One region of the Ensifer sp. GW101-20A05 genome, then DNA from elsewhere that is predicted to be linked to it. Evidence: riboswitches for the same ligand, from Rfam matches in the RefSeq annotation. Region 1 holds a riboswitch; the other holds the start of a gene.
The links. A riboswitch is a leader RNA that binds a small molecule or an ion and turns the genes downstream of it on or off. The one in region 1 is predicted to bind cobalamin.
Positions count from the first base shown of each region.

Region 2: it holds a riboswitch for cobalamin, as region 1 does, so the genes downstream of both, bluB (5,6-dimethylbenzimidazole synthase) here and cobU (bifunctional adenosylcobinamide kinase/adenosylcobinamide-phosphate guanylyltransferase) in region 1, are expected to answer to the same signal.

Region 1 covers NZ_JBWKZT010000001.1:72,385-84,368, forward strand. The annotation lists gene AC070A_RS00360 (methyltransferase family protein) at 1-411, shown strand, start outside; gene AC070A_RS00365 (EamA family transporter) at 1,075-1,500, opposite strand; gene cobO (cob(I)yrinic acid a,c-diamide adenosyltransferase) at 1,500-2,144, opposite strand; gene cobN (cobaltochelatase subunit CobN) at 2,298-6,065, opposite strand; gene cobW (cobalamin biosynthesis protein CobW) at 6,167-7,231, opposite strand; gene cobU (bifunctional adenosylcobinamide kinase/adenosylcobinamide-phosphate guanylyltransferase) at 7,235-7,759, opposite strand; cobalamin riboswitch at 8,196-8,344, opposite strand; gene AC070A_RS00390 (adenylate/guanylate cyclase domain-containing protein) at 8,588-10,819, shown strand; gene AC070A_RS00395 (class I SAM-dependent methyltransferase) at 10,860-11,486, opposite strand; gene AC070A_RS00400 (cobyric acid synthase) at 11,637-11,984, opposite strand, start outside.
Region 2 covers NZ_JBWKZT010000018.1:23,766-35,749, reverse strand. The annotation lists gene AC070A_RS29480 (TolB family protein) at 1-513, shown strand, start outside; gene AC070A_RS29475 (ankyrin repeat domain-containing protein) at 679-2,412, shown strand; gene AC070A_RS29470 (sensor domain-containing diguanylate cyclase) at 2,658-4,205, shown strand; gene AC070A_RS29465 (LacI family DNA-binding transcriptional regulator) at 4,180-5,199, opposite strand; gene AC070A_RS29460 (phytanoyl-CoA dioxygenase family protein) at 5,304-6,497, shown strand; gene AC070A_RS29455 (SDR family oxidoreductase) at 6,587-7,399, shown strand; cobalamin riboswitch at 7,541-7,752, shown strand; gene bluB (5,6-dimethylbenzimidazole synthase) at 7,799-8,494, shown strand; gene AC070A_RS29445 (DUF2865 domain-containing protein) at 8,612-9,718, opposite strand; gene AC070A_RS29440 (acyl-homoserine-lactone synthase) at 9,846-10,487, opposite strand; gene AC070A_RS29435 (helix-turn-helix transcriptional regulator) at 10,630-11,367, opposite strand; gene AC070A_RS29430 (NADP-dependent malic enzyme) at 11,650-11,984, opposite strand, start outside.

The DNA of each region.
Region 1 (11,984 bases):
GCGGTCGCCGCCTTTCCGGAGGCGGTCGGCGCTTCGCTCGGCAGGATCCCAGTGCTCGACCGGCCGCTGCTTCACACCGCCGGCCTTGTACTCATGGCGCTCGGCGGCGGGCTGACGATGCTGTCGCAATGGGCGATGCGCCATTCCTGGAAGATCGGCATCCCTGAGAAACAGGACGCGCCGCTCGTGACCTCAGGCCTCTACGCCTTCTCACGCAACCCGATCTATGTCGGCATGGCCACGGCGCTGATCGGCACGGTGCTGGCAGTCCCGAACGTCGTCTCGGTGGCGCTGGCGCTCTCCGCCTGGATCTCGATCTCCTACCAGATCCGCATGGAGGAAACCCACCTCTCCCGCGCTTTTGGCGAGGCATACAGTGCCTATTGCGGGCGCGTCCGCCGGTGGGTTTGATTTTGACGGACTGGCAGCAACTACGTCACCGGCTTCAGTCGCGACCAAGACCGTCTCTGTGAGCTTTGAACAAAAAATAGGCGACTCCTGAAATTACATAGGCCGACATCATGTTGATCATTAACACTAAAATATAAAACACAGACGCACCCCCATGAGAACATGAAGATCCGAGCAACGATGGGATGATGAAAACGTTACTGCTCAGAAACACTATCGCGAACGGGAAAATACACAATGACCCGACAATAGCGACACCAACAAAAAGGAGAGAATTGAACTTATACGAGAAATATAATGCAACGACAAAACTGAAAAATACTACGATCGATAGGAGCTTATGCGAAATGTAAATTGAGTTCGCGATCCAATAAGATGCACTCACACATGTTTCGAGGCTCAGCCCCTCGATCCCGAGCCGCCTTACGATTGCCTGATCGTCGAACAACGTTAAGTATAAGTAGACAACAATGGTCGCGAAAAGAAAACTGACGGACAAGAATACCGCATAGGGACCAAATGCCTTTCTGAGGCCGACATCGCCGTAATTCATTTTGGAAATACCATTTAGCGCTGAGCAGATACCATCCATTCAGTTACCGCGATTGCCTCTTAAAGTTCAGTGAGCAAATCGCTTCGAAGCAACAAACCGATCATGAAACCTCAAAACACCGCCAGAAGCAGCGCGCCGGCGGCGATGAACACGACGCCCAGCCAGTTCATCAGGTTGAGCTTTTCGCCCAGGAACAAGACGCCGAAGATCGCGACCATGACGATCGAGAGCTTGTCGATGGGCGCCACGCGGGCGGCGTCACCGAGCTTCAGCGCCCGGAAATAGGCAAGCCACGAGGCGCCGGTGGCAAGGCCGGACAGTGCCAGGAACAGCCAGGTGCGGCCCGGGATTTCCGATGGCCGCTGCCACTGCCCTGTTGCCGCCACGATGCCGGCAAGCACAAGCAAGATGACGACGGTGCGGATCAGCGTCGCGAAGTCGGAGTTGATCTGCGCGACCCCGACCTTGGCGAACACAGCCGTCAGGGCAGCGAAGGCTGCCGAAAGCAGCGCCCAGAACTGCCAGCTCTGGCTCATCAGAACTCGACGCCCTGCTGCGCCTTGATGCCGGAGCGGAACGGATGCTTGATCAGCTCCATCTCGGTGACGAGATCGGCAATCTCGATCAGGTCTTCTTTGGCGTTGCGGCCGGTCAGGACCACGTGGGTCATGTGCGGCTTCTCTTCCTTCAGAAAGCGCACGACTTCCGCGACGTCGATATAGTCGTAGCGCAGCGCGATGTTGATCTCGTCGAGCAGCACCATCGAGTTGCGCTCGTCGCGGATCAGCTCCTTGGCCTTCTCCCAGGCCTTTTCCGCCATCGCCACATCGCGGGCGCGGTCCTGCGTTTCCCAGGTGAAGCCCTCGCCGAGCGTGTAGAACTGGCAGACGTCGCCGAAATGCTTTTCGATCAGTTCGCGCTCGCCCGTCGCCATGGCGCCCTTGATGAACTGCACGACGGCGCAGGGCATGCCGTGGGCGATATGGCGGAAGATCATGCCGAAACCGGCGGTCGACTTGCCCTTGCCCTTGCCGGTATTGACGATGATCAGGCCCTTCTCGTCGGTCTTCGTCGCCATGATCTTTTCGCGGGCGGCCTTCTTCTTCGCCATCTTCATGGCGTGGCGGGCATCGTCCTTCTCGGCAACAGGTTCGCCGCTGTTTGTCGTCTCGTCGCTCATGATAACTCCCTCGATTTCCGGTTGGCGGGATGGATGCAAAACCGCAGCTCTGATCCCGCATCTGTTCCTTTTCCGTATTTCACTGAACGCGAAACGGAACCCAAGTCTTTGCTTCCAGGCAATTCCGGACGGAAAACCGTGCCCGGAGCTGCTCTATTCGTTGCCGGCGCGAAGCCGGGTGGCGGCGCCGCTGATGCCACCAAGTTCAAACCGCGCCGAGTTCGAGCGCGGGGTCCAGAGATTGCGGTCGATCGCTTCCAGCAGCCGCTCGGCAAGGTCGGCAAAGGCGGCGGGGTTCTTGTCGCGCAGAAACTCCGCCACCCGCTCGTCGACGACGAAGGCCTGATAGGCGGCCTCGAAGTGATGGTCGCGCACCGCACCCGTGGTCGCGGCAAAGGCGAACATGTAGTCGACGGTGGCGGCGATCTCGAAGGCGCCCTTATAGCCGTGGCGCATGACGCCATCGATCCACTTGGGATTGACGACGCGCGCCCGCACGACGCGGCCGATCTCTTCTTCCAGCGAGCGGATGACCGGCTTTTCCGGCCGGGAATGGTCGTTGTGGTAGATCGCCGGCCTGGTGCCACCGAGATGCTCGGCGGCAGCGCTCATGCCGCCTTCGAACTGGTAATAGTCGTCGCTGTCGAGCAGGTCATGCTCGCGGTTGTCCTGGTTCTGCACCACCGCCTCGATCGAGCGCAGGCGCTCCTCGAAGAGATCGCGCTCGGCCTTGCCCTCCTCGCCGGCGCCATAGGCATAGGCGCCCCAGGTGAGATAGGCCTCGGCGAGATCGGCTCTGCTGTCCCAGCCTTTCTCATCGATCAGCGCCTGCAAGCCGGCGCCGTACGCTCCGGGCTTGGCGCCGAAGATGCGATAGGAGGCGCGGCGCGCGGCCTCGGTGGCGTCAACGCCTTCCGCCTCCAGCCGCCGGGTCTCGGCGCGCATGCGGGCGGCGATCATGTTGTCGGCATCGTCTTCCTCGAGTGCGCCGACGGCGCGGATCGCCTTGTCGAACAGCGCGATCTGGTCCGGGAAGGCATCGCGGAAGAAACCGGAGATGCGCAGCGTCACGTCGACGCGCGGCCGGCCGAGCACCGCGAGCGGCACGATCTCGTAGCCCGTCACCCGCCGCGAGACCACGTCCCAGACGGGCTTGGCGCCGATCAGCGCCAAGGCCTGGGCGATATCGTCGCCGCCGGTGCGCATGTTTGCCGTGCCCCAGGCCGTGAGCCCAAAGGACGACGGCCATTCGCCGTGATCCTGCAGATAGCGGCGGATCAGCAGTTCGGCGGACTTCTTGCCGAGCTCGTAGGCGGCCGGCGTCGGCACCGAGCGGCTGTCGACGGAATAGAAGTTGCGGCCGGTCGGCAGCACGTCCGGCCGGCCTCGTGTCGGCGCTCCAGAGGGACCGGGGGCGACGAAGCGGCCATCGAGGCCGGTGAGAAAGCCGGCCATTTCCGCAGCACCAGAGCCCGTGATCGAGGGCTTGAGGCGGGTTTCGATCTCGTCGAGTACGGCTTGCGTGTTCGTCCAGTCCGCCGGGCAAGGCTGCTCACCCGAGACGAGGCTTGCCGCCAGCAGCTCGATGCGTTCGACCGTGTCGCCGGCAGTGCGCCAGGGGGCGTCGGAGATGTCGGCGAGGATAGCCGGTTTCGGGCCTGTCCACACGTCCGACATCACGCAATCGAGCGGATCGAAGGCGAGTCCCGCATCCGCCGCGATCGCCCGCTGCAGGCTTTGGTCGCCGCCTTCGCCAAGCCCGCGTGGGACGCGCGCCAGAGCCACGGTCAAGTCCGTCAGCAAGCGCCCGTCCGGCGCCACGCCGAAGATATGCAGGCCGTCGCGGATCTGCATTTCCTTGAGGTCGCAGAGATAGGCATCGAGCTTTTCCAGCGCCTTGTCGTCGCTGTCGCCCTTGTCGATACCGGCATCGCTGTCGAGGCCGATGTCGCGCACGAGATCGAGGATCTGGCGGCTCAAGAGCCGGAGCCGTCGCGGATCGCCGCCGGCGGCGTCGTAATATTCATCGACCAGCGCTTCCAGGTCCTTGAGCGGCCCGTAGGATTCAGCGCGCGTCAAGGGCGGCGTCAGATGGTCGATGATGACGGCGCTGGTGCGGCGCTTGGCCTGCGTGCCTTCGCCCGGATCGTTGACGATGAAGGGATAGATATGCGGCAGCGGCCCGAAGATCGCCTCGGGATAACACCTCTCCGACAGCGCCAAGGCCTTGCCCGGCAGCCATTCGAGGTTGCCGTGCTTGCCCATGTGCACGATCGCCTGCGCGCCGAACTGATGGCGCAGGAAGGCATAGAAGGCGAGATAGCCATGCGGCGGCACCAGATCCGGCGAGTGGTAGCTTTCCTTCGGATCGATATTGTAGCCGCGCGCCGGCTGAATGCCGACGATGACCTCGCCGAAGCAGGCGAGCGGCAGCGCGAAGCCGCCGTCGAGGAAGAACGGATCGGCCTCCGGCGCGCCCCAACGGCCGCCAACTTCATCCTGAATCTGTTTCGGAAGCGAATCGAAGAAGCGCTTGTAATCGCTGAGCGAAATTTTTTCGCGGATCTCGCGGTCTCGGCCTGCTGCATTGGTCGGGCCGGCCATCAGGTAACGCATCAGCGCGTCGCCATCCGCCGGCACCGCCCCTACCACATAACCTTCTCGCGCCATGGCGCCGAGCACCTCGACGGTGCCGGCCGGCGTGTCGAGTCCGACGCCATTGCCGAGGCGGCCGTCGCGGTTCGGATAGTTGGCCATGACGATGGCGATCCGCCGCTCGGCGGGCTTCGTGCGACGCAGCTTCGCCCAGTTGACGGCGAGGCTTGCGGAAAAACACACCCGGTCTTCAAGCGGCTCATGGCCGACAATGTTAGCCTCGACTTTCGCATCGTAGATCGACGCCGCCTTGAACGAGACGGCGCGCGCGAGAATGCGGCCGTCGACCTCCGGCAGCGCAACGTTCATCGCCAGATCGCGCGCCATCAGCCCTTGCGGCGATGTCTCCCATTGCGCCCGCGACGAGGCGGAGAAGATCACCTGCAGCACCGGCGCGCCGGTTGATTCCAGTACCGTCGGCTGCCGGTCGGCACCGGGCGAGGAAACGGCAAAACCGGTGGCGTTCATCACCACATCGGGTGCGGCCTCGGAAAAAATCGCCTGCAGCGTGCCGACGGACACGGCATCCTTGAGGCTCGACACGAACACCGGCAGTACCCGAACCCCTTGCGCCGCCAGCGCATCGATCAGCGCCTCCACCGGCCGTGTCTCGCCACTCTGGACCAGCGCGCGGTAGAAGCAGATGGCGATGGTGGGATTTGCGCATGCGGGGGCTCCAGCCCCCACAACACTCAACCAATCCGAAACCCCGATCACGCCCCGCCCCGGCCACCAGATGCCGGCTTTCAGCAAAGGCTTGGCCGGCTGCGGTTTCTCGGCGCCGGAAACCAGCGCCTCGGCATAGTCGAGGAACAGGCCGGCATTGTCGGCGCCGCCCTCGTTGAAATAGGCCCAGAGCCGCTGGCGGTCATCGGCCTCAACCGTAGAAAACGGTTCAAGGCCCGGGTCCGGCTTGTCGTCGCCCGGCAGCACCGCGATCTGGAAACGGTGAGTGACGGCCGCCGCATGCAAGGCTTCGAGCAGATAGCGGAAATAGCTGGCGCCACCGAGCGGCCGGACGACGATCAGCTTCGCATGACGTGCCGTGCGCTCGACATAGGTGTCGACCGACATCGGGTGCATCAGGCTCATCAGGCTGGCAATGCGCAGACTCAGGCCTCCGTCGCGCCGGCCGTGGGCCGCAGCGATCGAGGAAAGCTCGGTGTCGGCGGCCGACAGGAAGAGGATATCGGCCGGCGTTTGCCCAAGGTCGATCGCCTCGTTGCCGTCGGCGATCGTTCCTTTCTGGGCGAGAAGCAGATGCATGATCTTGTCCGTTCGGGCAATTCCGAACGGAAACGCGTGAAGCGGCTTCCGTCCGGAATTGCGTTATTTCAATGCGTTAGATCATTTCATTCAATGAACGATCAGACGAGCGCAGCAATCGCAGCGCGCACCGCCGCCTCGTCCATGTCGTGCAGGCCGATGACGACGAGGCGCGTACCGCGCTTTTCGCCGGCCGCCCAGGCCCGGTCGTAATACTGGTCGATGCGGGCACCGACGGCCTGGATCAGCAGGCGCATCGGCTTGCCGGGCACATCGGCAAAACCCTTGAGGCGCAGCACGTCGTGCTCGGCGATGACGCCCTTGAGGCGATCGATGAAGGCGGCCGGATCGGCGATGGCGCCGAGCTCGACGACGAAGCTGTCGAACTCGTCATGGTCGTGCTCCTCGCCCGTTTCATGCTCCATCTCGTGGTGCGACTTGCGGTTGGCGATATCGCTTTCGGTGCCGACGCCGAGGCCGAGCAGGATGGCGGCGGCCACTTCGCCGTTCTTTGCCTCGATCATGGTCGGCTTGCGGCTGGTGCGCGAGGAAACCTCGTCGCGCACGGCCTTGAGGCCGGACGCGTCGATCAGATCGGTCTTGTTGAGCACGATGAGGTCGGCAGCGGTCAGCTGATCCTCGAACAGTTCCTCGATCGGGCTTTCATGGTCGAGATTGTCGTCCTCGACGCGCAGCGCATCGACCTTGTCATGGTCGTCGGCAAAGCGGCCGGCGGCAACAGCAGCGCTGTCGACCACGGTGACGACGCCATCGACGGTGACTTCGCTGCGGATGTCCGGCCAGTTGAAGGCGGCGATCAGCGGCTGCGGCAGCGCCAGGCCCGAGGTCTCGATGATGATATGGTCCGGGCGGTTTTCGCGTTCGAGCAACTTGGTCATGGTCGGGATGAAATCATCGGCAACGGTGCAGCAGATGCAGCCATTGGTAAGTTCGATGATGTCGTCCTCGCTGCAGGCCTCCGCGCCGCAGCCCTTCAGCACATCACCATCGACGCCGAGATCGCCGAACTCGTTGATGATCAGCGCGATGCGCTTGCCGTCGGCGTTCTGTAAGAGGTTGCGGATCATCGTCGTCTTGCCGGCGCCGAGGAAGCCGGTGATGACGGTCGCCGGGATCTTGCCGTGGCTGGTTCTCGCAGTGGTCATTATTCAACCCTTCATTTTCAGCGGCAAACCGGCCGCGACAAAGTAAACTTCAGCGGATTTCTCCGCAACGATCTGGTGAAGCCGGCCAGCATGGTCGCGAAACTCGCGGGCCATGCGGTTCTCGGGCACAATGCCGAGGCCGACCTCGTTGGAAACAAAGACGAGGCGCGCCCGCGCCTGCGGCAGGAAGGCGGCAAGCGCTGCGAACTCCGCCTCGATGTCGCGCTCCTCAAGCATGAGATTGGTGACCCACAGCGTCAGGCAGTCGATCAAAACGACATGGGTGGGGTCGTCGATGCGCCGCAGAATGCCGACGAGATCAACAGGCTCCTCATGCGTCGTCCAGCCTTCGCCGCGGCGCGTCCTGTGATGGTCGATGCGCGCGCGCATTTCGTCGTCCCAGGCGCGGCCGGTGGCGACATAATGTTTGGTAAGGCCGGACGTTCCGACGAGCTTCTCGGAAAAGCTGGACTTGCCGGAACGGGCGCCGCCGAGGACCAGGACCGGTCCGGCGCTGGGATTGCTCATCGTGACCGCGCCAAGGTCAGCGGCAGATGGCAACAGCCGTGCGACGCGCCGGCGGCGCGTTCGGGAAAGTATCTGAGAGCCAAAACAACCTCCGTGATGGCGTTGGAGACGACACGTCTCCTCGGGCGGAATGCCCATGTCGGGTGGCAGGTCTCCTGGCTCACGGCGTCACGGGCCCCACATCGCCTCGCCCCGAATGGACGAGGTTCCGATGTCAGGACCCGAGCGGCCCGCCTCACCTTCCCGGCGCTTTCCAGTGCCACAGCGAACCTTTGCGCGTCGTCTCCGACGCATGGGTGCTGTGGGCGACATCATGAAAGGCGGACGATTCGTAGAAGAAGAGGCGTCCAACCCGGCTGATCACGATGCCACGCCAGTGGCTTTTCCGGCTCGATTCCGCACTGCCTCGATTGCCCCATGCAACCGGCTGGCAGCTCTGAATTTGAGCCCGATGGCGAACCCTGACCGTTCTACAGTCGCGGGGTCGGCTGCGATAAGGATGCCCGGTTTGGGTCCATCCGTCACATTCCCAATTATTCCCCCCAATCGCCACGACAAGGGGGAACCATCCAACATCCGATGATTAGGAAGCGGGCGCCGCAAAGTCAATCGACGCTTGCGACACCTCCCCGGCCGACTTGCGTCGCGCGACGATTTGTCGAGCGCGAAGCCGCACCGGACATGAGGCGAATGGCAGATCGCGAACGAACATATTTTAGCAATTACAGATGTTGCGTTAAACTGCAGCGCCGCGCGTCCTATGGACGTGCAAAGGTCGCTGAACCATCCCGCAACCGACCCGAGGGGCTTCGTTTATCCGGTAGGCACATGGAACGCAGGCTCGCCGCCGTGATGATTGCCGACGTTTGCGGCTATGGGCTGCTTACCCAGGCCGACGAGGAGGGTACCTGCGCCCGCTTTCAGGCCGACCTGCACGAACTATTCGAACAAAGCATCGAGACGCATCGCGGCCGGCTGATCAAGACCATGGGCGACGGCCTGCTGGTCGAGTTCCACAGCGTCGTCGAGGCAGTCCGATGTGCGGTCGAGGTGCAGCGCGCCAAATCTGATAGTCGCGGTGTGGACACGGGGCGGCTGCAATTCCGCATCGGCATCAATCTTGGCGACGTGATCGTCGAGGGCGACGACATCCACGGCGATGGCGTCATCATCGCCGAGCGCCTGCAGGGCCTGGCCGAACCGGGCGGCATCGTCATCTCGGGCACCGCCTACGACCAGGTCGAGAAGCACCTCGATGTCGGTTTCGTCTTTCTCGGCGAGCAGCGTCTGAAACACGTCGAAAAACCGGTTCGGACCTACCGTCTCTGGCTGGACGAAGCCCACGCCCGCAAGCCGAAGGCCAAAGCGCACCGCGGGAGACGCTGGGCCGCGCTGGCCGCGGCATCTGCCCTGGCATTCGCAGCCGCCGTCGGTGCCGCCTGGTGGCGCCCGTGGCAGCCGCCTGCCGACATCCGTCCGGCTCAGGCCGTGGACTTCAGCCAGGCAGACAAGCCCTCGATCGCCGTGCTTCCCTTTGCCAATGTCAGCGATGACCCCAAGCAGGAATTCTTCGCCAATGGCATGACCGACGGCCTTGTCACCGAACTGGCCCAGATCTCCGGCCTGTTCGTCATCGCGCGCAACTCGACCTTCACCTACAAGGGGAGATCGGTGACAGCCAGGCAGGTGTCGGAAGAGCTCGGTGTCCGATATGTGCTTGAAGGCAGCGTCCAGCGTGCCGGAGAGCAGCTTCGCATCAATGCGCAGCTCATAGATTCCCTTGATGGCGGACACGTCTGGGCCGGAAAGTTCGACGGATCGCTCACCGATGCCTTTGCGCTGCAGGACGAAGTGATGCGCGGCATTGCCGAAGCGCTTGCGTTGCGGCTGGACCCTGACCAGCAGATGGCCTTCGGGCGCAAGGAAACGGCCGTGCCAGCGGCCTTCGATGCGTTCCTGCGCGGCTGGGAGCATCACCGGCGCACCACGCCCGAAGACTTCGCGAAGGCCCTGCCCTACTTCGACCAGGCGATTGCGCTCGATCCCGCCTATGGACGTGCCTATGCCGCCGCAGCCATGGTCTATGCGCGCATTTACCTGTGGCGCTGGCACTATCAGCTGGGCATCACGCGCTTCGAGGCGCGAGCCAAGGCGCGGCAGTTTCTGCGGATGGCGCAGAAACATAAGACGGCACTCGCCTATCAGGCAGCGGCCCTCCTTGCCGAAGTGGACTGGCGGCATGCCGACGCGCTCGCAGACCTCAAGGAAGCGATCGCGCTGGAACCCGGCGACTCCTGGAGCTACGCATTGACGGCCTTCGTCCTGACATCCGCCGGCCGGCCGGCGGAGGCTCTGCCCTATATCCGCACGGCGATCCGCCTCGATCCGCACTCCCCGTCCTTCTTCCTGTACGTCCTCGGCCTGACGCAGTTCAGCCTGGAGGATTTCGAAGCGGCAGCGGCAGCGGCGAAAAGCAGTATCGCACTCAACCCCCAGGATGACGGTCCTTTCCTTCTCCTTGCCTCTGCCGCCGGACATCTCGGTCACCGCGCGGAGGCTGAGGCGGCAGTCGCCCGCTACGACGCGCTTCGCATCAGCCGTGGCGGAACGCCCGTCTGCATTTCAGAGCGCCCGCCGCTGGACCTGGCGCAGCCGCATGCCAGCGAGAAGCTCTATCAGGGACTGCGTCTGGCGGGCGTGCCTGAGACCCTGATGAACACCGACGTCAGCATTCGCGACAGGCTGCCAGCCGATGAGCTCCGTTCGTTGTTCTTCGGGCACCGGTTGCGTGGACGCATGCTGGATTCGGGCGAGGAACATGAAGCTGTCGTTTCGCCCGAGGGCATCGCCACCTTGACGGGAGACTGGGCTTCGCTCGGCGCCGGCAGGATGAGCAACGTCGAGGTCCGGTTCGAGAAGGACGAGGTTTGTTTCCTGTGGCTGAAAACGACGAACCTTTGTGGGGTGGTCTCGCGGAACCCCGGAGGACTGAGCGCCCGGGAAAACGAGTTCATCTGGTACCACGGCGACAGAGCCTTCACCTTCTCGCAGATGCGCTAGCCACGGCAGAAGCGACGCAGGCGCCAAACCGGTTGCGGCCCTAGTGCGTCACCCGCTGCAGCACGCTGAACTGGAAGGCCTGCGTCGAGTTCCACGGCGTCGTGTGCTGGTGCATGATATGCTCGACAAGCCGGAAGGACGGTCCGATCACTTCGGCCAGCGCCGCCGGGTCGTAACGCGCCACGGGCAGACCGCTGCAGCGCTCCGGACCATCGGGCGCGAAGGTGGCGATAACGGCGTGTCCGCCCGGAACGACGGCCGCCGTCAGGCGTTCGATATAGGCCGCCCGGTCGTCCGGATCGGTCAGGAAATGAAAGGCGGCGCGGTCGTGCCAGATGTCGTAGGTCCGATCCGGCCGCCACGCGGTCACATCGGCCGCAACCCAGTGGACCGCGTCGGCCCGCGGCCCGAGCCTTGCCCTGGCGGCATCGAGCGCCGCCGGCGACAGATCGAGCACCGTCACTGATTTCATGCCCTCGTCGAGCAGCGCGTCCACCAGCCGCGAGGCGCCGCCGCCGATATCGATCAGCGACGCGGTGGCGATCGTCACGTGCCTGCGGATGAGATCGAGCGAAACGGCGGGCGCATCTTCGAACCAGCTGACCCCCGCTTCGCCTTTCGATTGATAGGCTTTGTCCCAATGGGCTCGTCTGGTTTCGTCCTGCATTGCAACACCTGTCTCCGAGCGCGCGGCCGCAGCTGAGCGCTCCGTCCTTCCCAGTGAATTCTACAGCGGAACGGTGGAAGATGCTGGGGTTTCAGGCTTGTCCATGCTGTCGCCAGGAATCCCGATGATTTCCGCTGCCCGCCTTTTCGGTTATCTGCCGAGCAGTCCGTCCAGCCAGCGCCGGTCGAGTACCGCCTCCAGCTCGCCGGCGACATCGTCGAGCGCCGCATCGACCGACTCGCGATAGTTGCTGGCGCCGCCTTCAATGCCGAAGCTCTTCAAAAGTGCTGTGCGATAGGCGTCACTCGTGAACAGCCCGTGCAGATAGGTACCCATCACCCGGCCGTCGGCAGAAAGCGCACCATCCGCACGGTTGCCGATGCGAACCGAAGGTCGGTCGCAATCGGCCCCTTGCGTCTTGCCCAGGTGGATCTCGTAACCCTCGAGGGCCACGTCATGCTCCAGCGACCAGGCGCGGCTGTTGCGCACGGTCTTTTC
Region 2 (11,984 bases), on a different contig from region 1:
ACCCGCAATCTGCCGTCCTATTGGCACGGCTGGTCGCCGGATGGCCGAAGGGTGACCTATTGCGGCATCCGTGACCAAGTCTTCGACATCTACACGATTTCGGTTGACGGCGGCGAGGAGCAGCGGCTGACCCACGGAGAAGGTCGCAACGACGGGCCCGACTGGTCGGCGGATGGCGAATGGATCTATTTCAACTCCAGCCGCACCGGACGCATGCAGATCTGGCGCGTGCGGCCGGATGGCAGTGACGTCACGCGCATCACCGACAGCCCCTATGGCGATTGGTTTCCGCATCCGTCGCCGGATGGGAAGCATCTGCTGGTGCTCTCCTATGACGGTGATGTTTTCGATCATCCGAGGGATCTCGATGTCCGCCTGCGGCTGATGGATATGGACGGCGGCAACCCGCGCATCCTGTTCGAACTTTTCGGCGGGCAGGGAACCATCAACGTTCCCAACTGGTCGCCGTCAGGCGATCGCTTCGCCTTCGTTCGGTATCAGCCTGAAAGCTGAGCGCGCTGGACAAGTATAAGGGCGTCGTGCTAGCGATGACCTCGTTCGCAGGGCGCATCCGATCCGCGGGAAGGGCAAGGCCCACCTGTCTCACTGAACTTGGTTGCCACACCTCTTTTCAGTCTGTGGGCGCGGATACCGGACGTGAATGAAAGGAGGTCTTTCATGCGCGCGCGCGATCTTCCCGCGAACCTTACCCTCGAAACGATCCGCAAGCAGGCCAAGGCTTTTCTGAAAGCCGTGAAGGCTGGCGATGCCAGTGCAAGGCAGCGGGCGCTTCCCTATTTTTCCGATCCCGCTGCAATGGGGCTCCAGGATGCGCAACTGGTGCTCGCCCGCGAGTTCGGCTTTTCGAGCTGGACACGGCTGAAGCGGCATCTTGAGAAATCCGGGATCAATGCACCTGCAACCGAGCAGCTTGCAAACCGCTTTCTGTCTCTGGCGACCGTCTCCTACTTCGGTGACATAGCCGCTGATCCCGAGCGGTTCACCCAGGCGCTTGCACTGCTGGATGAACATCCCGAAATCGCCGGCGACAGCATCCACGTTGCAGCCGCGCTCGGCGACGCAGAGGCAATTGACCGCTGGCTCGATCGCGATCCGAAACTCGTGGGCAAACGCGGCGGGCCGTATGACTGGGAGCCGTTGCTCTACGCTGCCTATGCCCGGGTTCCCGGCCACTCCTCTCTGCCCGCCGGCCGACGCCTGATCGAACGGGGTGCCAATCCCGATGCGCATTGGCTCGACGACGGCCAGTACCGTTTCACGGCGCTGACGGGCGTCTTCGGCGAAGGCGAGGCCGGCCCCGAGCGGCAGCCGCAACATCCGGATTGCGTCGCTTTCGCGCGACTATTGCTGGATGCCGGTGCCCGGGCCAATGACAGCCAGGCGCTCTACAACCGGATGTTCGAGCCGGACAACACGTGCCTCAAGCTTTTGCTCGACTATGGCCTTGGCGCCAACGATCGGAACAATTGGCTGGTTCGCAACGATGGCGGCTTCCTTGAAAACGGCGAACGCGTTTTCGACTACCAGCTCGCCTGGGCGCTTGAAAAACGCATGGGCGAGCGCGTGCGCCTGCTGGTCGAGCATGGTGCCGACGTCAATCGTCCCATCAAGGGCCGGACGCCCTATCAATGGGCAGAGCTCGGCGGTGATGCGGCGCTGGCTGCGTTTCTTGTTTCGCGCGGGGCAACGCAAGCGCCGCTCGACGATGTCGACCGGCTGGCCCGGGCTATCTCAGAAATGAAGGCCGATGAGGCGAGGGCGCTCGTTAATGCGGATCCGACGCTGACCACACGCGCGCAGACCGCGCATCCGGCGCTTCTGCACGAGGCGGCGGGTGACGACAGGCGCGCCGAAGCCACGCTCATGTTGTCGCTCGGCTTCGACGTCAACCGCATGACATCGCGCACGCCGCTGCACGAGGCGGCACTGCACGGCAATGTTGATATGGCGAAGCTGTTGCTCGATCACGGTGCCAATTCAACGGCCCGTGATCCCTACCACCATGCGCCGCCGATCGGCTGGGCCGAGTACAACGGCAAGGCCGAGATGGTGCGCTTCCTGAAGGAGCAGCCGCTGGATATCTTCGCGGCCGCGGCCTTCGGCATGGTCGAATGGGTTGCCGAAATCCTCGATCGGGAGCCAGAGTTGCTCGAAACGCCGTTCGGAAGGTACCGGGGGCGCGGCCGTCCGGAACCGCAACAGGATTGGATGACGCCACTGGCGTTCGCCGTGGTCAACGGGCAGCCGGCCGCTGTGCGGCTGCTTCTCGATCGAGGCGCAAACGCCGGCATACGTGACGGTGTCGCGGGCCCCTCGATACGAGATCTGGCGCGTGACAAGGGCAATGAGGAGGTCATCGCATTGCTGCGCCCGGCAGCCGTTCCGAAATAGAACGCTCCGTCCAAATGGGGAGCGCTGACATTGGTTTGCGCTCCCTGTAATCCGCCTGCGACTGCTGATTGCTGGCGGATTCAGCCGGTTGAAATCGTTAAGTATTTCAACACCAGCTTATTTAAGCCAAACTTTGATTTTGATCGCTACGGTGCTGCCCAAGTTGGCCGCCGTGGCTGCGTATCGCGCTTGGAGAGGCGCGAGAATGCGCGCGACAGCCGGCCGGACGAGGGGGCGATCGCATCATGGACAAGACTTTGCGGCTGGCGAAGCGGAGCAGAACGGTTTGGGCGATCCATGCCGCCTGCACGCTGGTCGCGGTTCTGATCATCGCGAGCCTCATTTTCGTTCTGGATCGGTCCGTCGCCGAGGCGGATCGCTTCGGCCTTTCGGCGGAGCGCCGGCTGGTGGCAACCGAACTGCGCCACCAGATGGATGCCGTCGTTCAGTTTCAGGCGCAGCTTTCCTTCTGGGACAAGACCTACGAAGAACTGGCCAAGGGGCACTTCAGCGACGCATTCGTTGCGGACGAGCTGTCGGGCTGGCTGTGGGAAGACTACGGCTTCTCCTGGCTGATCATGACGGACGTGGATCACAGCACGTCGACTGTGTTGAAGGACGGTGTTGCCGTGCCGAGCGAGACGGCCCGTGTCCCGCTCGAAGAGGTCGATGACCTGCTCGACGAGGCCAAACGCCGTTACGATAATGTGCTCAGAAACAACCACGGCTCCTACGTGCTGGATGTCGTGACGCCCGACCCGCAATCGCTGATGCCGTCCGTACCCGGGATCCACGCCATGGACTTGCGTGAGATCGACGGGCGCATGAGCGTCGCGGTGGTGCAGGCGGTCATCCCGGAAACGCTGGTCGTTCCAGCGGAGCGCCGGGCACCGGTGCTCATGGTTTCGGTGCGACCGGTGACGGCCAAGATGACGCGAGAGATCGCGGCGCGTTTGGGCGTCCGGGGGCTTGCTTTCGTGCCATTGACCGAGCGGCCGGAGGGCAGCGTTTACACATCGGTCGGCCGCTGTTCCGACGCCTCCTGTCTGGTGGCGGCTTGGATGCCGCAATCTCCTGGCGGGTTCGTGCGCGCCGAGTTGCTACCGAGCGTCATCGTGATGGCAATCGTCGCAGCGCTACTGATGGCGTTCGTTGCCTTCCGCTTCTCGACGCTCTTTGCCGCCTTGCAGCAGAGCGAGGCGCTCAACCGGCATCTCGCCAAGCACGATCGGCTGACGGGGCTGCTCAATCGCAGCGGTTTCGACGACATGCTGGCAGCGGCGCTGTTGAAGGCAAAGACGCACCCGTTCACGCTCGTCTATGCCGACCTCGACGCGTTCAAGGCGGTCAACGACCGCTATGGTCATGCGGCAGGCGACGCTGTTCTTGTCGCTATGGCCGAGCGTTTCCGAAACCGCGCCGGACCCAAGGGTACTGTGGCACGGCTCGGCGGCGACGAGTTCGCAATCATCCTCGGCGATTGCAGCGAGGCCGAAGCCCGTGGGCTTGCGGCCGGTCTTGTCGCCGATGCGCAGACACCGGTTGGGTTCAACGGCCAGCTGCTGGTCGTCGGCGGCAGCGCCGGCATCGCCTTCGCGCCGCGCCATGGTTTGACCGCGCGTGCCTTGCTGCTGGCGGCAGATGAGGCGCTCTATCTTGCCAAGCGACGTGGCCGTAACCGCGTCGATACCGCTGACGATACGGTGCTGCCGGGTGAAACCACCGGCGAGCAGCCAACCGCCGGGCCAAGCGGCCTGGGCGATTTTTCTACTCCGGTACGTTATAGGGCGTGATGACCACCACGGCCGAAAGCTGAGGGCCGACTGCGGCGGACGGCACGCGGCCGTAAAGCATGATGGTGCGGAAGGCCGTGCGCGCGTCGGTCTTCAGGTCGTGATGCAGGACGAAATGAATGCGCCGCGCGCGCAGCAGCGCCAGATTGTCATTGTCGAGATCATGGGCGATGTAGAGCGCGCAGTTGCGGTTGAGACGATCGAAGGCTGCCAGCACCGAGCGGTTGCCGCCGCCGATCGAATAGGCGGCATTGATGTCGGGGTTGGCGGCGAGCGCTGCGTCCGCCAGCGCGCCGGTTTCGCTATCGCGACCATGCCCCTCGCTGATCTCGACGATCCTGATTGTCGGATAGTGCTGACGCAGCACTCGGCGAAAGCCGATCTCCCGCTCTTCCTCGCCGCGGAAGCGGCCGCTGGATAGCGTCACGAGGACCGTGGCCGCGGCACCTGCAAAGCGTTCGCCAATCAGATAGGCAGCCGTTTCTCCGGCCGCCCGGTTGTCGGCGCCCGCATAGGCGGTGCGCTGGGAGTTGGGAAGGTCGGTCACCAGCGTCACGACGGGAATGCCGCCTGTCTCGAAGCGTGCGACGGCGCCAACGATCTCGGGCACATCCGGCGCCTTCAATACCAGCCCGTCGGTTCCGCGCAGGCGGATGCGGCCGAGCAGTTGCACGATGTCCTGCGGCCGCATGGTCTCGGCGAAGTGAAAACGGCAGCGAAAGCTCGTCGGCGCCAGTGTCATGGCTTCGCTTTCAAAGGCCCGTCGTACCGCATCGGTAAAGCGCTCCGGCGCCTCCATGACGATATCGATCGCGAACTTGCGGCCTTGAATGTCGAGTCCCGCCTGCTGCTTCTCCAGTTCCTCGATGGCTGCGCGAACCCTGGCGACGGTCTGGCGGCGGACACCCGGGCGCTCGTTGAGTACGCGATCGACCGTCGCGGTGCTGAGACCGGCCTGAAAGGCGATGTCCTTGACCAGAAAGGGATGGGCCACCGCCGCTGCTCTCCTGATGGATTTTTGATGGATTCCTGCTCTATATCATGTTTTGCCGCCGCCTATAGTCGTGCCCATCAAGATGTTCCGGAGGAGGAAACGCGATGAAGACCGACAACAGGGCGAGGCAGCGGATCGAGCGCATCTGGCTCACCGAAGCGGCCTGCGATATCGAGGCGTTCCGGGCGGAGGTCGAGCGCCGGACCAGCCTGGCCGACTATCCCTATGCTTCGAGCTGCGACCAGAACGTGTTGATCTACAACAGCGACGAGCTGATTGCCGCCTGCGGCGATGCAGAAACGCGGCGGGCGGTGCTTGCCGAAATCTGTGAGGCGCTGGCGACCGGCCCGGGTGTGGCGGTGTTCAAGCGCGCCTTTGCCGATACCGCCGCGGTGGATGTCGCGAGCACCGTCTTCGACGAGATCATCGAGGAGCAGCATCGCAGCAACAGCGGCGGCGGCGACCACTTCGCCAAGCCTGGCGCCAATGATCGCATCTGGAACTCGCTGGAAAAGCACTGCCTGAAGGCGCCGGCGAATTTTGCCGCCTACTACGGCAATGCCATCATTGCGCTTGTCAGCGAAGCCTGGCTTGGGCCGAATTACCAGATGACGGCGCAGGTGAACCGCGTCAATCCGGGCGGCGCGGCACAATCGGCGCACCGGGACTACCATCTCGGCTTCCAGACCGCCGCGGTGATCGAGCGCTATCCAGCGCATGTCCACAAGCTCTCGCCGGTGCTGACGCTGCAGGGCGCGGTCGCCCATTGCGACATGCCGCTTGAAAGCGGGCCGACCCTGTTCCTGCCCTATAGCCAGACCTATGTGCCGGGTTATCTGGCGCTCAATCGGCCCGAGTTCCGAGCCTATTTCGACGAGCATCATGTCCAGCTTCCGCTCGAGAAGGGCGATGTGGTCTTCTTCAATCCGGCGCTCTTCCACGCCGCCGGCAACAACCGCTCCACCGACATCCGTCGCGTGGCGAACCTGCTGCAGGTGTCCTCGGCCTTTGGCCGGGCGATGGAAACGGTCGATCGGCTGACGATGAGCGCGACGCTCTATCCGGCGTTGAAGGTTTTGCTTGGCGGGGGCAAACTGACCAATGCAGAAGCGGCCAATGCCATCGCGTCCTGCGCCGAGGGCTATTCCTTCCCAACCAATCTCGACCGCGATCCGCCGCTTGGCGGGCTGGCGCCAAAGACCCAGGCGCAGTTGATGCGCGAGGCGCTTGCCGCGGGAGCAAGCGAGCAGGATTTTCGGGCCTCACTCGACGCGCAGGCGAAGCGCAAGCTGAGTTGACGGGTCAGTCTCACAATTGACAGGCTCCCGGCGCATTTCGCTCCTGAGCCGTAGCTGTTTCACATCATCATTTGCGAGGGAGGAACTCGATGAACGGACAGATGCAAGGCAAGATCGCCATCGTCACCGGCGGCACGCAAGGGCTGGGCGCAACGATCGCCGGCCTATTCGCCGAACGCGGTGCGGCAGGCATCGTCATTTGTGGGCGCAACGCCGCCAAGGGGCGGGCGAAGGCCGAGCAAATCGGCAAGGCCAGCGCCGCGAAAGTGGTCTATGTCGAGGCCGATCTTGAAAAGGTGGACGACGCGCGCAAGGTCGTTGCCGCCTGCGATGCGGAATTCGGTCGGGTCGATGCGCTGGTCAATGCCGCCGCCATCACCGATCGCGGCACGATCCTGGACACGACACCGGAACTCTTCGACCGGATGTTCGCCATCAATGTGCGGGCGCCGTTCTTCCTGATGCAGGAGACGGTGAAGGTGATGCGGCGCGAGCGAACGGAAGGCACCATCGTCAATATCGGCTCGATGTCGGCAATGGCCGGGCAGCCCTTCATTGCGGCCTATTGCTCGTCGAAAGGCGCTCTGGAGACGCTGACCAAGAACACTGCCTATGCGCTTCTGCGCAACCGCATCCGCGTCAACGGCCTGAATATCGGCTGGATGGCTTCCGAAGGCGAGGACCGCATCCAGCGCGAATTTCACGGCGCTGCCGCGGATTGGCTCGAAAAGGCGGCCGCCAGCCAACCCTTCGGCAGGCTCGTCGATCCGGCCGAGGTGGCGCGAGCCTGCGCCTACCTGTCTTCGGCGGAATCCGGGCTGATGACCGGATCGGTGATCTGCTTCGACCAATCGGTCTGGGGCGGCTATGACGGTTCGCCCCATCCGGTGGCGCCGCTCTAGATCACGATGATTTTGGGTCGGATCGATCCAAAATCATAAACGTGATCGGTCCTTAGAAGTTAGAGCGGAATGCGGGCGGAAAACTGCGTGCACTTTTCCTCATCCCGCTCTGACGGGCGCTTGTCTTTCGCTAGTGGCTGTGCCCTTATGACGCCGTCAGGTGCCCGCGCAAGCGGGAGAATCGGGAATCCGGTGTCATTCCGGAACGTGCCCAACGCTGTGACGGGGACGGTCGCCTCTACAAGTGCCTTGAATTGATTCAAGGTTTTGCCACTGGATCTTAAATCGATCTGGGAAGGTGAGGCGACCGGTTGAACCGAAGTCAGAAGACCGGCCTGGCGAGATAGACCGAACCCCGCGCGGACGGCGGGAGGTTTTCGCATTGTTGGGGATCGAACGATGCTGACTGAACCGAAGGGCGGCCTTGCGGCTGCCGGTGCCTTCTCGCTGGATGAGCGGGAGGCTGTCTACCGCGCTATCGAAACACGCCGCGACGTGCGCGACGAATTCTTGGCAGAGCCTCTTCCCGACGATCTGGTGAAACGCCTGCTTACGGCGGCGCACAGTGCGCCGTCGGTTGGCTTCATGCAGCCCTGGAATTTCGTACTGGTGCGGGGGGCAGAAACGCGCGAGCGCGTCTGGCAGGCGTTTCGCCGCGCCAATGATGAGGCGGCGCTGATGTTCGAGGCAGAGCAGCAGACCAAATACCGCTCGCTAAAACTCGAAGGCATTCGCAAAGCACCGCTCAGCATTTGCGTCACCTGTGACCGCACGCGCGGCGGCGCCGTCGTTCTCGGCCGCACGCACAATCCGCAGATGGATGTCTATTCGACGGTTTGCGCCGTGCAAAACCTGTGGCTTGCGGCCCGCGCCGAAGGAGTTGGCGTCGGCTGGGTCAGCATCTTTCACGAGGCCGAGATCAAGGCGATCCTCGGCATTCCCGATCATATCGAGATCGTCGCCTGGCTCTGCCTCGGTTATGTCGATCGCCTTTACCAGCAGCCCGAACTGGCGGTGAAGGGATGGCGGCAACGCCTGCCGCTGGAAGAGCTGGTGTTTGAGGAAGGCTGGGGGAACTGCGGCGAGAGTTCCTAAAACCCGTCTCGCAAAAGTGCGCAGCGGTTTTGCGATAACGACGTGCGAAGTATCAAAAACTTAAAGTGCAATGAGCGAATCTAAAAGATCGCGACGCGCTTTAAGGCGGCGCCAGGATCAGTTCTGGACCGGTTGATAGGCCGGTCCCTTCGGGTGCTTCAGGTCGATCGAGGTTTCTTCCTGCGGCAGGAAGGTCGGGCCGACGACGCGCACCTTGTTCTTGGACGGGTCGTAGGGCCGCTCCTCGGCCGGCGCCTTGGCGGTCGTGGTGTCCGCCGGTTTCTTGGTTTCGATCACGACGATGGACGACTGATCGTCGCCGATCTTGGTGCCGGTCGTCTTCGGCGAGGTTGCGGCAGTCTGCGGCATCTGGCAGCCGCACATGCCAGGCTTGCTGATGCCGCGGGTGCGATAGGCAAACGCATTGGGCATTTCGGTATAGGGTAGCCCGGTCACGGCCGAGACCATCTGTTCGCTCTCTTCCGTGTTGATATCGTGGAAGTAGAGTTCCGTTTCGGCGCCAGGGCAGCGCGCCCGGCAGGCCTGTTCGTCACGCGGGAAGTCGGCCGGCGTCGCATCCGAGGAGATCGGAAAGAAGGCGCCGTCGCAGGTGCGCACGCACATGGTCCGCAACGTTCCGCGGTAATAGCCATCCTGCGGCGCATAACTGTCTTCGTTATGCCCGAGCATCGGCCCGTAGGCGTCCTCAGGTGGCAGGTCGGCAATGATGTTGCGGTGCGTTTCGGGCTCTTCGGGCTCGACGCTGGCGAACTCCTCGCTGTCGCTGTAGCAGCCGTTGATTTCAAGCGCGGCAAGGATGCGGCGGCGGCTGTCTTCGCTGCCGCCGGCGACGATCTGCTCGCGCTCCGACTTCAGCATGCGCAGATTGTCTTCCATCTCGGCGATGAGGCTGTCGAGCTCCCCGCAGCTGTCGGGGTCGCCGCCATCGAAGGTGACGACGCTGCCGCCACCGCAGCCCGCGCGGCGGCGGTCGTTCTTCGCCCGGCGCAGCTCGATATTCTGTCGTGAGATGGCGCTGGCATAGTCCCGGGCATCCGCAGTGGTGGCGACCATGTCGGGCAGTTGCGCAAGCCGGGTATTCAGCCGGTCGCACACGGTCGATGCCAGCGAAGGATCGGCACCGACCAGGGCCAGCGGCACAAGCACCGCAGCGACGTGTTTCAAGCGCGGGAACACGGGCGAAGTCTCTTCCTGCTGCCGCATGATGCCGGCCTTCTGATATGGGCGGCTGCCAGCGGCAATTCCTGTTTCACCTCCATCATAGAACTTGTCGGTGATCGTGCAACGACAAGCGGCGGTTTGCGTTAACGGCTCCGGCCGGCCGAGGCACTCAAGCGGCGCGGGCGGTTTCGAGCGACATCGGGCGTTCGAGAACGGTGCCTTCGATGGCGGCAATGGCCTTCATGCGCTGAAGCAGGTCGTTAGTCACTTCCCAGGCGACGGCAACGGCGAAGACCGAGCCGATGCGATGGGGTTCGGCAATGCGCTCGCCCGGGCATCCCATGCGGCGGAACATGCGCTCCAGGAACACGTCGGTGACCGTGACGATGTGGCTGATGCCGGAGGCGAGACCGAGTTCGCCGACACCGCACATCAACTCGGCGGCGGCGATCGTCACCTGATTGGAGGCGCGGTCCTGCGAAATCTCAGGCTCAATGCAGAAGCGGCTCGATTCCCACACCGAGGCGCTGCGGATTTCCGGATTGTCGCCGAGCAGGATCGGGAAGGTATCGTCCAGCATGTTGGGACCGAGCGTCGGCAGCAGCCTCAGCGAGCCACGCAGCCGGCCGTCGGGAGCGTAGGACAGCACGTAGAGCGGGTTCGCCGTGTCGTAGTTGTCGATTTCCCATGCGCCGTCCGTCTGAACGTCCCATTTCAGGAAATCGTGGAAGACCCGCTTGCGCAGCCGGAACATGTCGTCGACGGCCCGCGGGTGCTGTGCTCGGGTCTTTCCGTTCAGGATCCTGATCATCTTTTTCTCCATCCTTGTCTTGGGATGGGCGGATGCTGTCAGGCTGGCGGCGGTCGCGTAACTGTCGGTAGTGACAGTTTAAATCAGCGATATTTCCCACTAGATTTCGAGGGGTTTTGGGAGGGCCTTGGCGCGAGCTGCGTCAAACGGTGGGGATCAGTGCATGGCGGACGGCTTGGGCGACGGCTTGCGTGTTGGAGACGACATTCAGCTTGCGCCTCGCATTGGTCATGAAGAAGCGCACGGTGCGTTCGGAAATGCCGAGGATAGTGGCGATTTCCCAATAGCTCTTGCCGGCGGCGGCCCAGGTCAAAACCTCGGTTTCGCGACCGGTGAGGCGCATGTCACGCGCCGAAAGGCCGCCGGCCATTGCGCCATGTTCCAGCATGGCCGCATGGAAGAGATTCGCGGCGAGCTGGAAATCGCGCAGATGTTGGCGCCGATAGGCCGTCCATTCGTCGGCCGGCATGTTGACGTTGATTGCCAGCAGCGCCGTCCGACCTGCGGGCGATGGCAGCGGCAAGGCAACGCCCTCGGTGGAAATGCCGATTTCCTGCGCGGCCTGGAACAAAGGCTCGCATTCCGGGAACCGATGTCGCGCCATCGTCCATTCCACCGGGCGCACGCCGCCAAGCGCGAGCTTCAGGATCGGATCGATTCGGTGAAGGCCGCGCGAACGGTAGATCTCGGCGGCATAGGCGCCGAAGGTGTGATGCAGGCGGCAGATCTTGAGCTCGTCCGCATAGGGCTCGGCTTCGAGGTACAGGAGATGGGCAATGCGGAACGTGCGGCGCATCAGCGTAAAGAAATGAGCGGGCTCGACACAGCCCCCGCCTTCCAGGATTTCCAGCATGTCGAGGACAGCCTGCTGCTCAGTCATGCCACAACACCGAATCTCGTCCGAAGCCACAGCATGGTTAGAGGTTCACCTTTTGTCCAGCGCAAACTTACCCGTTTGGTGTGTGATGCCAATTTTGCAATTTTCGATTGCCGGTTCTTGCGACCGGATCGCGCGAGCGGGCAGCAGAGGATGATTCCGCTGTGATTCTCGGGCGATAGAGCGTCGCGCTCAACAATTGCGCGACGTCTGGATATGGCATTGGGGGCGCCGGTCTGGCGCCTGATATCTGCGAAGATCGAAGGCGATCTCCGCGGTATCATGTCAGCCCGGATGGCTGGCTTCGACGACCGCGAGGGCCGCCATGTTGACGACACCCCGCGATGTGACCGAAGGCGAAAGGATGTGCGCGGGAAGCGCCGAACCCAGCAGGATCGGACCGACATGCAGGCTGTCGGTCATGGTCTTGACGACGCCGAGCGTGATGTTGGCGGCATCGAGATTGGGGAAGACCAGGAGGTTGGCTTCGCCCGGCAGGCTGCTGTCCGGCATGACGCGTTGGCGCAGCGCTTCCGAGATCGCCGCATCGCCGTGCATTTCGCCGTCGACTTCGAGATCGGGTGCGAGTTCGCGCACGAGCTGAAGCGCCTTGCGCATCT